One region of the Clostridium lamae genome, then DNA from elsewhere that is predicted to be linked to it. Evidence: predicted binding sites of a transcription regulator. Region 1 holds the regulator's gene; the other holds the start of a gene.

Region 1 (5,671 bases):
TTCTTCTTTCATTGCTTTTACTTGAGCTGTCATTTCTGGTACAACTTTAAATAAGTCACCAACTATTCCATAGTCTGCCATTTGCATTATTGGAGCTGTAGCATCTTTATTAATAGCTATAATCATATCTGATTCTTGCATACCAGCTACGTGTTGAATAGCTCCTGAAATACCACATGCTATATAAATAGTAGGTCTTACTGTCTTACCAGTTTGTCCAACTTGATAATCTCTTTCTATCCATCCATTTTCAACAGATGCTCTTGATCCAGCTACTGTTCCACCTAAAGCTTCTGCTAATTCTTCTAAAATAGCAAAATTTTCTTTAGATCCAACACCTCTACCACCTGCAACTATAAAGTGTGCTTCGCTGATATCTACAATTTCTTTTGCTTCTTTTACTATCTCAACTATTTTTGTTCTTATATCTGAATCTTCTATGTTCACTTCTACATCTTCAACAGTAAAATTTCTTTCTTCATCTGGAAGCTTTGAGAACACTCCAGGTCTTACTGTTGCCATTTGTGGTCTATGATCTGGACAAACAATTGTCGCCATTAAGTTTCCTCCAAATGCAGGTCTTGTAGCAAGTAAGTCTTCTTTTTCTACATCAACATCTAGAACTGTACAATCTGCTGTTAACCCTGTAGATAGTCTTGCTGCAACTCTTGGTCCTAAATCTCTTCCGATGAAAGTTGCACCAATTAATATAATTCCTGGCTTTCTTTCATTTGCTATATCACAAATAACCTTTGTATATCCATCAGTAGTATAGTGCTTTAATAAAGTATTTTCTGCTACTAATACTTCATCAGCTCCATGTCTTCCTAATCTATCTGCTAAAGCTTTTACATTATCACCTAATAATAATGCTGTTAATTTTACCCCTAATTTATCTGCAATCTTTCTACCTTCACCAAGTAATTCAAGAGATACTTTTTGAAGTTCTCCTTCTCTTTGCTCAGCAAATACCCAAACGCCCTTGTAATCTGCTATATTCATCTTTTTTACCTCCCATATATCTTAGATGTAGTGTTTTTCTTTTAATTTTCCTAATACATATTTTGCAGCTTCTTGAGGAGTTTCATTTACTAACTCTCCAGCTCCCTTAGTTTCCTTAGTCATAGTTTTCTTAACCTTAGTCGGAGAACCTTTAAGTCCTAACTCTTCCTTGCTCACTTCAATATTGTCTGCTGACCATAATTGAATTTCCTTATTAGCCTTATCAAATATATATCTTACATTCATATATCTTGGTTCATTTAATTCTTTAATAGCTGTTAAAAGAACTGGAGCTTGAACTTTAATTAATTCATATCCATCTTCTAAAGCTCTATTTATTAATAACCCATCTTCTTCTACTTTTACATCTTGTACATATGTTACTTGAGGTATATTTAAATGTTCAGCAATTTCTGGTCCAACCTGAGCTGTATCTCCATCGATAGCTTGTCTGCCTGCAAATACTATATCAAATTCTAATTTTCTTAATGCACCAGCTAATGTTTTAGATGTTGCTAAAGTATCTGCACCTGCAAAAGCTCTATCTGTTATAAGAATAGCTTCATCCGCTCCCATACATAATGCTTCTCTTAGCGCATTTTGTGCTTGGGGAGGTCCCATACTAATTACTGTTACTTTTCCTCCAACATTATCCTTTAAAGTTAATGCGGCTTCTAATGCATTTTTGTCTTCTGGATTTATTATTGATGGTACTCCATCTCTTATAAGTGTTCCTGTTTTCGGATCAATTTTAACAGCTGTTGTATCTGGAACTTGTTTTAAACAAACTACTATATTCATTTATAAATCCTCCCCTTATCTTAAAACGCTTCCTGAAATAACCATCTTTTGAACTTCAGAAGTTCCTTCATAGATTTCAGTAATCTTAGCATCTCTCATCATTCTTTCTACTGGATATTCCTTAGTGTATCCATATCCACCAAAGATTTGAACAGCCTTAGTAGTAACATCCATAGCTACTTCTGCTGAATAAAGCTTAGCTCTTGCAGCTTCTACTGAATATGGCATCTTATTATCTTTTAACCATGCTGCTTTATAAACTAAATTTCTAGCAGCTTCAATTTTTGTATCCATTTCAGCAATCATCCACTGTAAACCTTGGAAAGCAGCTAATGGTCTATTAAATTGTTTTCTTTCCTTCATATAATTTACAGCTTCTTCAAGTGCTCCTTCTGCTATACCTAAAGCTTGAGCTGCTATACCTATTCTTCCTCCATCTAGAGTCTTCATAGCAATACCAAAGCCCTTACCTTCTTGTCCTACTAGATTTTCTTTAGGAACTACACAGTTACTCATTACTAATTCTGTAGTTGAAGAACCTCTAATACCAAGTTTATCTTCCTTCTTACCAATTGAGAAACCTTCAAAATCCTTTTCAACTATAAATGCTGAAATTCCTCTAGTTCCCTTACTCTTATCAGTCATTGCAAATATAATAAATGTATCAGCAACTCCACCATTAGTGATAAATATTTTTGATCCATTTAATATATAGTTATCCCCTTCAAGAGTAGCAACAGTTTGTTGTCCTGCAGCATCTGTACCTGCACCTGGCTCAGTTAAACCGAAAGCACCTATTTTTTTACCAGTTGCTAAATCTGTTAAATATTTTTCTTTTTGCTCTTTAGTACCGAATTGATCTATTAAAGAAGCACATAGTGATGTATGAGCAGAAACTATTACTCCTGTTGTTCCACATACTTTAGATAATTCTTCTACTGCAAGTATATATGAAAGAGTATCTCCACCTGCTCCACCATATTCTTTTGAAAATGGTATCCCCATCATCCCAAGCTTGGCCATCTTTTTAACGTTTTCCATAGGAAATCTTTCTGTCTCATCAATTTCAGCAGCTATTGGTTTAACTTCATTTAAAGCGAATTCTCTAACCATTTGTTTTAATAATTGTTGCTCTCTAGTTAATTGAAAATCCATTAATTATACCTCCTTGATATTGCACCCTTTTTCTTAAACTAAGTTTGTATTTAATTATTTTAAATTTTTTAATATGTTTTTTTATTCTGACTATTTATTTGAAAAATTTTTAGCTCTTTTTTCTATAAAAGCTGTCATTCCTTCTTTTTGGTCTTCAGTTGCAAAACATTTTCCAAAATCCTCTGCTTCAATTTCTATTGCCTTATCTATATCTACTTGCATTCCCCTATTTATAGCATCCTTACATAGTTTAACAGCTATAGGCGCATTAGCCATAATTGCATTAGCCATTGCTTTAGCTTCATCCATTAAACTTTCAAGAGGTACAACTTTATTAACTAAACCAATTCTTAAAGCTTCATCAGCCTTCACCATCGCACATGTGTAGATTAGTTCTTTAGCTTTTCCTTCACCAACTAATCTAGGTAATCTTTGAGTACCACCAAACCCTGGTGTTATTCCAAGTCCTGCCTCAGGTTGAGCAAATCTTGCTTTCTCAGAAGCTATTCTAATATCACATGCCATAGCTAATTCACATCCACCCCCAAGAGCAAATCCAGATATAGCTGCAATTACAGGCTTGTCTAATTTTTCTAATCTTCTGAAAACTCTATTGCCCAAAAGTCCAAAGTTTTCTCCTTCTTCTTCTGATAAATCTTTCATTTCTGATATATCAGCACCAGCAACAAATGCCTTTTCACCTGATCCAGTTAAAATTACAGAATAAATATTATTATCCTTCTCTAAATCTTCTAATACTATGTCTAAATCTTTTAATGTTTCAGAGTTTAATGCATTTAAAGCTTTCGGTCTATTTATAGTTACAATAGCTAAATGCCCTTCTTTTTCAAGAATTATATTCTTTAATTCCATGATAAAATCCTCCTTTTACCCATAATTATTATTGACCTCTTATAATATGTATTTCATATATGAAATAATTGTTATAAGATTAACAATCTCCCCAAAAAAATAATTGAAGCGAAGCTTCAATTATTATTATAATATTTACAATTTTCTTTTGCAATAGCAATTTCTAAATTAAACCAATTTGTAAATTTACTTACTTGCTTTCATCTTTATCATTCAATAAATATATTAAAGTTAATAAACTCTCTGATAAATGCACGTTTTCAACCGTTATTTCTTCTGGTACTGATAAGTCAACAGGTGCAAAATTCCATATTCCAGTCACACCATTATCTACTAAAACATCACATACCTTTTGTGCATTTATTCTAGGAACACATATAATACCTATATCTATTATGTTTTCCAATAAATATTTTTTTAACGCATCGATATCTTGAATTTCTATATCCCTAATTCTAAGCCCTATCAATTTAGGATTTGCATCAAATATACCTACGATATTTAAACCATTTTGTGCAAACCTACTATAGTTTGCAATTGCTTGACCTATATTTCCAGCTCCAATTATTATTGCTTTGTATTCTTTATTTAGTCCAAGTATGCCACTAATTTCGTTATAAAGATCCTTAACATTATATCCGTAGCCTTGTTGTCCAAAGTCACCAAAACAATTTAGATCCTGTCTAATTTGAGACGCTGTAAACCCTATTTTTTCTCCTAATTCCTTAGATGATATTCTATCTACGTCATTTCTTAATAATTCTTGTAAGTATCTATGATATTTTGGAAGTCGCTTAATTACGGCCATTGAAATATTTTTTTTCTTCTCCATACTTTCTTCTCCTTCTCTATAGTATTTTTATATTAAAACATCATTTTTCATATATATATAATATTATTTTATCACTTTTATTTAAATTTTAAAACATTTTAAGTTATCTATTTAACAAGGTATTTAAAATGAATTTTAACTCTTAATTATTTATTCATTTTTTAATTCATATAATTAAATTAATCTCTAAAAAATTAGACTTATGTATAACGTAGCAGTGCGTTATACATAAGTCTTAACTTTACAAAACTAAACTTTTTTTGTAAAAGTAATTTTGTATGCTTCCCTTATGCCTGAATGTTCTCAGCCCAAATAATTATATTTAAAATGATGAATTTTGTCAATGAGAATAATATCCATTTATTTTAAACATCTTGTTGAATTAATTACTGCGATTATAGTCACTCCTACATCAGCAAATACAGCTTCCCACATAGTTGCAATACCAAAAGCTCCTAGAATTAAAAATAAAGCCTTTATTCCTAAAGAGAATATTATATTTTGCCATAATATTTTATTAGTTTTTCTAGCTACTTTAATTGCTGAAACTAAAGCTTCTGGATCATCTTTCATTAATACTACATCTGCCGCTTCAATGGCTGCATCTGATCCTATACCACCCATTGCTACTCCTATATCTGCTCTTGCTAATACAGGTGCATCATTTATTCCATCTCCAACAAATATAACTTTGCCTTGAGATTTATTATTGTTAATTATTTCTTCTACTTTCTCAACTTTATCTCCTGGTAACAATTCAGAATATACCTTATCTACTCCAATTAATCTTGCTACTTTTTCTGCAACACTCTTATTATCACCAGTTAACATTACTATTTCTGAGACTCCACTATCCTTTAATCCTTGTATTGCCTCTTTAGAACCTTCCTTAATTTCATCAGAAATCACTATATTGCCTTTATATTCCTTATTTATAGCTATATGAACTATAGTTCCAATTGAATCATTCTTATTATAATTAATATTAAACTTCTCCATTAGTTTATA
Region 2 (5,671 bases), on a different contig from region 1:
TAAATCTAGAGCTGTCAGGATACGAGGTTATAACAGCCGAAGATGGCGAAGCTGGAAAAGAAAAGTTTAATTCTAATGAGATAGATTTAGTTCTTCTTGATGTTATGCTTCCTAAGATAGATGGGTTTGAATTGATTAACATTATGAAAACAAAAGATGTTCCTGTAATTTTTATTACAGCTAAGGACTCAGTACTAGATAGAGTGAAGGGGTTACGCTTAGGTGCTGATGATTATTTAGTTAAGCCTTTTGAAAGTATAGAACTTTTAGCAAGAATTGAAGCTGTAGCAAGAAGGTATAATAAAAATGAGAATATTATTAAGTTTAATGATATTGAAATAGATATAGATAAAAGATCAATAAAGTTAAATGAGAAGCAAGTAGATACAACCTTAAAAGAATTTGAATTATTACATCTATTCTTAAAAAATTGCAATAGTGCATTATCTAGAGAGCAAATATTAGACAAAGTATGGGGATATGATTATTATGGAGGCACTAGAACTGTTGACATACATGTTCAAAGATTAAGAGAAAAGCTAAATTTGAAAGATAACATAAAAACTGTATATAAAGTAGGATATAGATTTGAAAAGTAAAGTTTATATTTCTTAATACTAAATTAGAAAAATAATAATTTACAACTTTGATATAAGTAGTATATTATAAGTAAATATTCTTAAGTTATATTAAGTATGAAAGGAAGTGCTTAATATGGCTAAAGTAGGAATAAGCAAAAGAATAGAAAGAAGAAGGAAAATGATTAGAAGAATTAGAAGAATGATTTTATTGGTAGGAATAATTTTTATTTTCTCTACAATAATAGTTGGAAAATATATTAAAAAACAAAGTATAAGTGATGATCAATTAAATGTATTGAAAGATGAAACTAAGTCTAGAAATGAAACAATAGATGTAAATAATAATTTAAATAATATTCTACTGGTAAATAAAGATGTTGGATTAGAAAGAGAATATGAACCAGAAGATTTAGAAATTGTATCAGTAAAATCTAATAAAGAAATTTTATTAAGAAAAGAAGCAAATGAAAGTTTAGAAGAAATGTTTAAAGATGCCAAAAGAGATGGACTAAATTTATTAGCTGTTTCAGGATATAGAACCTATGAATATCAAGAGAATGTTTATATTAATGAGGTTTATACTAATGGAAGAGAGTATGCTGATAAGTATGTAGCCAAACCTGGATATAGTGAACATCAAACTGGCCTTTCAGTAGATATATTAGCAGCTGACTATACAAATATGGATGAGAATTTTGAGAATACTAAAGAATGCGAATGGTTACATGAAAATATGTCTAAGTATGGATTTATACTTAGATATCCAAAAAATAAAGAAAGTATCACTGGTTATAATTATGAGCCGTGGCATATAAGATATGTTGGAACTGAACACTCCCTAAAAATTGAAGAAGAAGGACTAACTTTAGAAGAGTATTTAGGGCAATGATAAAATCAATGCGTGTTTAAATACACCTAATATATACTCAATAAAAATATAATATATATAATATTGATTAATAATGAATATAAGCATGATTTTATAAAACTTTTGCTTACATTCATTAATTTTTTTGTGTTAAAATAGTAATGTAAGTAAATATTAAAAAAATGTGGAATTTTTTAAGTACGCACTAGAAAACGTTTACAAAACTGTGCATTAAATTTTCTTTGATTTAAATAGATATAATATTTATTTATATTAAGGAGTATGAAGAATTGGAGGTAACAATATATGGATATAAATAAGGAAAAACTTATGGCAATTGAATCTGCTATGAAACAAATAGAAAAACAATATGGCAAAGGTTCAATTATGAAACTTGGATCAAATACAATAATGGACATAGAAACAATATCAACAGGATCATTAGCATTAGATATAGCTTTAGGGGTTGGTGGTGTGCCACGAGGTAGAATAATAGAAATATATGGACCTGAAAGCTCAGGTAAGACTACCATTGCATTGCATATAATCGCAGAAGCACAAAAAAATGGAGGAACAGCAGCCTTTATAGATGCTGAACATGCATTAGATCCTTCTTATGCAAAGAATTTAGGGGTGAATATTGATGATTTAATAGTGAGCCAACCAGATAATGGAGAGCAAGCACTAGAAATAACAGAGGCACTTGTCAGATCAAATGCTATGGATGTACTAGTAGTTGACTCTGTAGCAGCTTTAGTTCCAAGAGCAGAAATTGAAGGGGATATGGGTGCTTCTCATATTGGCCTACAAGCAAGACTAATGTCTCAAGCTCTAAGAAAACTTACAGCATCAATAAATAAATCTAAGTGTGTTGTAATATTTATTAATCAGTTAAGAGAAAAAATAGGAGTTATGTTTGGGAGTCCTGAAACAACAACTGGAGGAAGGGCTCTTAAATTTTATTCATCAGTAAGATTAGATATTAGAAAAATTGATAATATAAAAGTTGGTGAAAATATAGTAGGCAGTAGAGCAAGAATAAAGGTAACAAAGAATAAAGTTGCTCCACCGTTTAAGTTAGCAGAGTTTGATATTATGTATAATGAAGGTATATCAAGGGAAGGAAATCTATTAGATATAGCAGTTAATGAAGGAATAATAGATAAGAGTGGATCATGGTTTGCATATAATGATATAAGAATAGGACAAGGTAGAGAAAATTCAAAGATTTATCTAAAAGAAAATAAAGAAATAGCTAATGAAGTGGAAAATGCAATAAGAGAAAAATATAATTTGACATTAATTAAAATAGACAAAAAAGAGAAAAAAGATAAAATTAAGAGAACCGATAGTGTTAATAAATCAATAAGTTAAAAGGCAAAAAAATATTGAATAAATAATATATCCTAAATGCGACCAAAATTTTGGGTCGCATTTTAATTTATAAAGATAAATTTGAAAACCAATGAAAGTAAAGATATTAAAGTAAATATCAGGCATATATTAGTATTAAAGGAATATGTTGTTCCTACATAGAAATACATGTGAAATTTTTATCAGTACAATCTAACTAGTCTGACCAGATTAAAAAGGAGAATAATTTATGGATAATTTTAGAATTCTTGAAATTAAGGAAAGTGTGTTTAAAGACAATGATCATCAAGCTAATTTATTGAGAGAGGAACTTAAAGAAAAGAAAGTATTTTTATTAAATTTAATGTCATCGCCAGGATCAGGTAAAACATCAACTCTTACAAGAACTATTAATGTATTAAAAAGCGAAATGAAAATAGGGGTCATGGAGGCAGACATCGATTCAGATGTTGATGCTCATACTATTTCTAAAACAGGAGTAAAAGTTATTCAGTTGCACACAGGGGGGATGTGTCATCTTGATGCTGATATGACTAAACAAGGGTTAGAAGGTTTAGGAATAGATAATATTAATTTTGCCATTTTAGAAAATGTAGGAAACTTGGTATGTCCAGCAGAATTTGATACTGGTTCATCAAAAAATGCTATGATTTTAAGTATTCCTGAAGGAGATGATAAACCACTAAAATATCCTTTGATGTTTTCAATTGCAGATGTTTTATTAATTAATAAAATAGATGTAATTGAGTATTTTGATTTTGATTTAGAAGCTTGTATTAAGCGTGTAAAAGAATTAAATCCAGAAATCGAAATTATTACTATTTCTGCAAAAACAGGAGAAGGAATTGATAAATTTGCAGACTGGATTAGAAAAGAAGCTGAAAAATGGAATGAAAATTAATATAAATAAATTAGGGGGAGAAAAATGATAAAGGAAAAGGTATTGGATCTTGCTAATCATATTAGTAGGAAAAAGCGTGGGTCAAAAGATGAAATAAGGCCTGAAGATCCTGAATATATGATTTTAGAACCTGTTGTTACAGATGAAATGGCAGAAGTAGGACTTTGTATGAAAATACGTACAAAGTATACAGCAAAAGACCTAGCACCACTATGTGGTAAATCTATAAAAGAAACAGAAAAGCTTTTATGGGATTTAGCAGTAGCTGGAGTTTGCTTTGTAAATAATATTAATGGAGTTGATACCTATTGGTATGATACTTGGGTTCCTGGAATTATGGAAATGATGGTTAACAACAAAGAAAACGTTAACAAATATCCTCAGATTGCAGAAGCCTTTGAAGCATATGGCAGAGTAAGAGGTCCTAAAACTACAGGAGCATTTCCGGTAGGAGTAGGATTAATGCGTGTAATACCTATAGAGCAAGCTATTGATGGAGAAACTAGAAAAGCTTCTTATGAGGAAGTTTCAAAATATCTAAATGACAATGATATTTTTACCGTTTCTGATTGTTCATGCCGTGTAGCAAGAAAAGTAATGGGAGAAGGCTGTGGTCATTTAGCAGAGGACATGTGTATTCAAATGGGACATGCTGCAGAATACTATATTCGTACAGGAAGAGGGAGAAAAATTACTCGTGAAGAAGCTTTTGAAATAATTAATAGAGCAGAAGAAAATGGTTTAATGCATCAAATTCCAAATCTTGATGGCTCAGGTAAAACTCATGCTATATGTAATTGCTGTGGGTGCTCTTGTCTTTCATTAAGAAGTGCTGAAATGTTTAAGAATGTTGATATGGTACGTTCAAATTATGTTTCAAGTGTAAATAAAGATAAGTGTGTTGCATGTGGAGAATGTGTTGTAAACTGTCCAGTCAATGCTTTGAAATTAGGTCAAAAACTATGTTCTATAAAACCATTACCAATTAAAAAAATTGAAACTCCTCGAGATACTGAATGGGGACCAGATAAATGGAATCCAAACTATAGAATTAATAGAAAAAATGTTGTTGAAAGTGGAACTAGTCCTTGTAAAACAGAATGCCCTGCACATATTGCAATCCAAGGGTATATAAAACTAGCTTCACAAGGAAGATATAAAGAAGCTCTTGAATTAATAAAACATGAAAATCCATTTCCAGCAGTATGTGGACGTATATGTCCAAGAAAATGTGAATCAGAATGTACAAGAGGAGATATTGATGATCCTATAGCTATAGATGAGATTAAAAAATTTATTGCAGATCAAGATTTAAATAAAGAAAATAGATATATTCCTAAAATTAAACATGATTATAATAAAAAAATAGCTATTATAGGAGCAGGACCTTCAGGTCTTTCTTGTGCATTTTTCTTAGCTATAGAGGGATATAAGGTAACAGTCTTTGAAAAACAAAATGTACTTGGTGGAATGTTAACACTTGGTATTCCATCATTTAGGTTAGAAAAAGATGTAGTAAATGCAGAAATTGAAATTCTAAGAGAATTAGGTGTTAATTTTAGGACTGGAATTGAAGTAGGGAAAGATATAACTTTAAAAGCTTTAAGAGAACAAGGATATGAAGCTTTCTATATAGCTATTGGGGCTCAATCTGGTAGAAATATAGGAATTGAAGGAGAAAATGCTAAAGGAGTAATAGCAGGAGTAGACTTTTTACGAAGTGTGAATTTAGGTGAAGATATAAAACTTAATGGAAATGTAGTTGTTATAGGAGGAGGCAATGTTGCTATAGATGTTGCAAGAACTGCTGAAAGATTAGGATCAGAAAAAGTTAGTATATTCTGTCTTGAAACAAGAGAGGAAATGCCAGCTCTTAATGGGGAAATTAAAGAAACATTAGAAGAAGGAATTTCTATAAATAATTCATGGGGACCAAGACGAATTGTT

The links. The regulator Rex, encoded in region 1, represses fermentation and respiration genes when NADH is low (regulators of the CRP and FNR family bind a similar motif). The targets are predictions, from matches to a motif close to ATTGTTAANNNNTTAACAAT.
Region 2: hypB (hydrogenase nickel incorporation protein HypB) is a predicted target of Rex. The motif match lies at 2,991-3,010, and genes of this name have one in related genera.

Annotation. Positions count from the first base shown of each region.
Region 1 is NZ_JASCQJ010000001.1:157,220-162,890, reverse strand. Features, by position in the region: gene QK892_RS00710 (electron transfer flavoprotein subunit alpha/FixB family protein) at 1-1,002, opposite strand, end outside; gene QK892_RS00705 (electron transfer flavoprotein subunit beta/FixA family protein) at 1,024-1,803, opposite strand; gene QK892_RS00700 (acyl-CoA dehydrogenase) at 1,819-2,958, opposite strand; gene QK892_RS00695 (short-chain-enoyl-CoA hydratase) at 3,049-3,831, opposite strand; gene QK892_RS00690 (redox-sensing transcriptional repressor Rex) at 4,022-4,663, opposite strand; gene QK892_RS00685 (heavy metal translocating P-type ATPase) at 5,024-5,671, opposite strand, start outside.
Region 2 is NZ_JASCQJ010000029.1:6,263-11,933, forward strand. Features, by position in the region: gene QK892_RS13005 (response regulator transcription factor) at 1-599, shown strand, start outside; gene QK892_RS13010 (M15 family metallopeptidase) at 715-1,470, shown strand; gene recA (recombinase RecA) at 1,762-2,823, shown strand; gene hypB (hydrogenase nickel incorporation protein HypB) at 3,053-3,724, shown strand; gene QK892_RS13025 (FAD-dependent oxidoreductase) at 3,749-5,671, shown strand, end outside.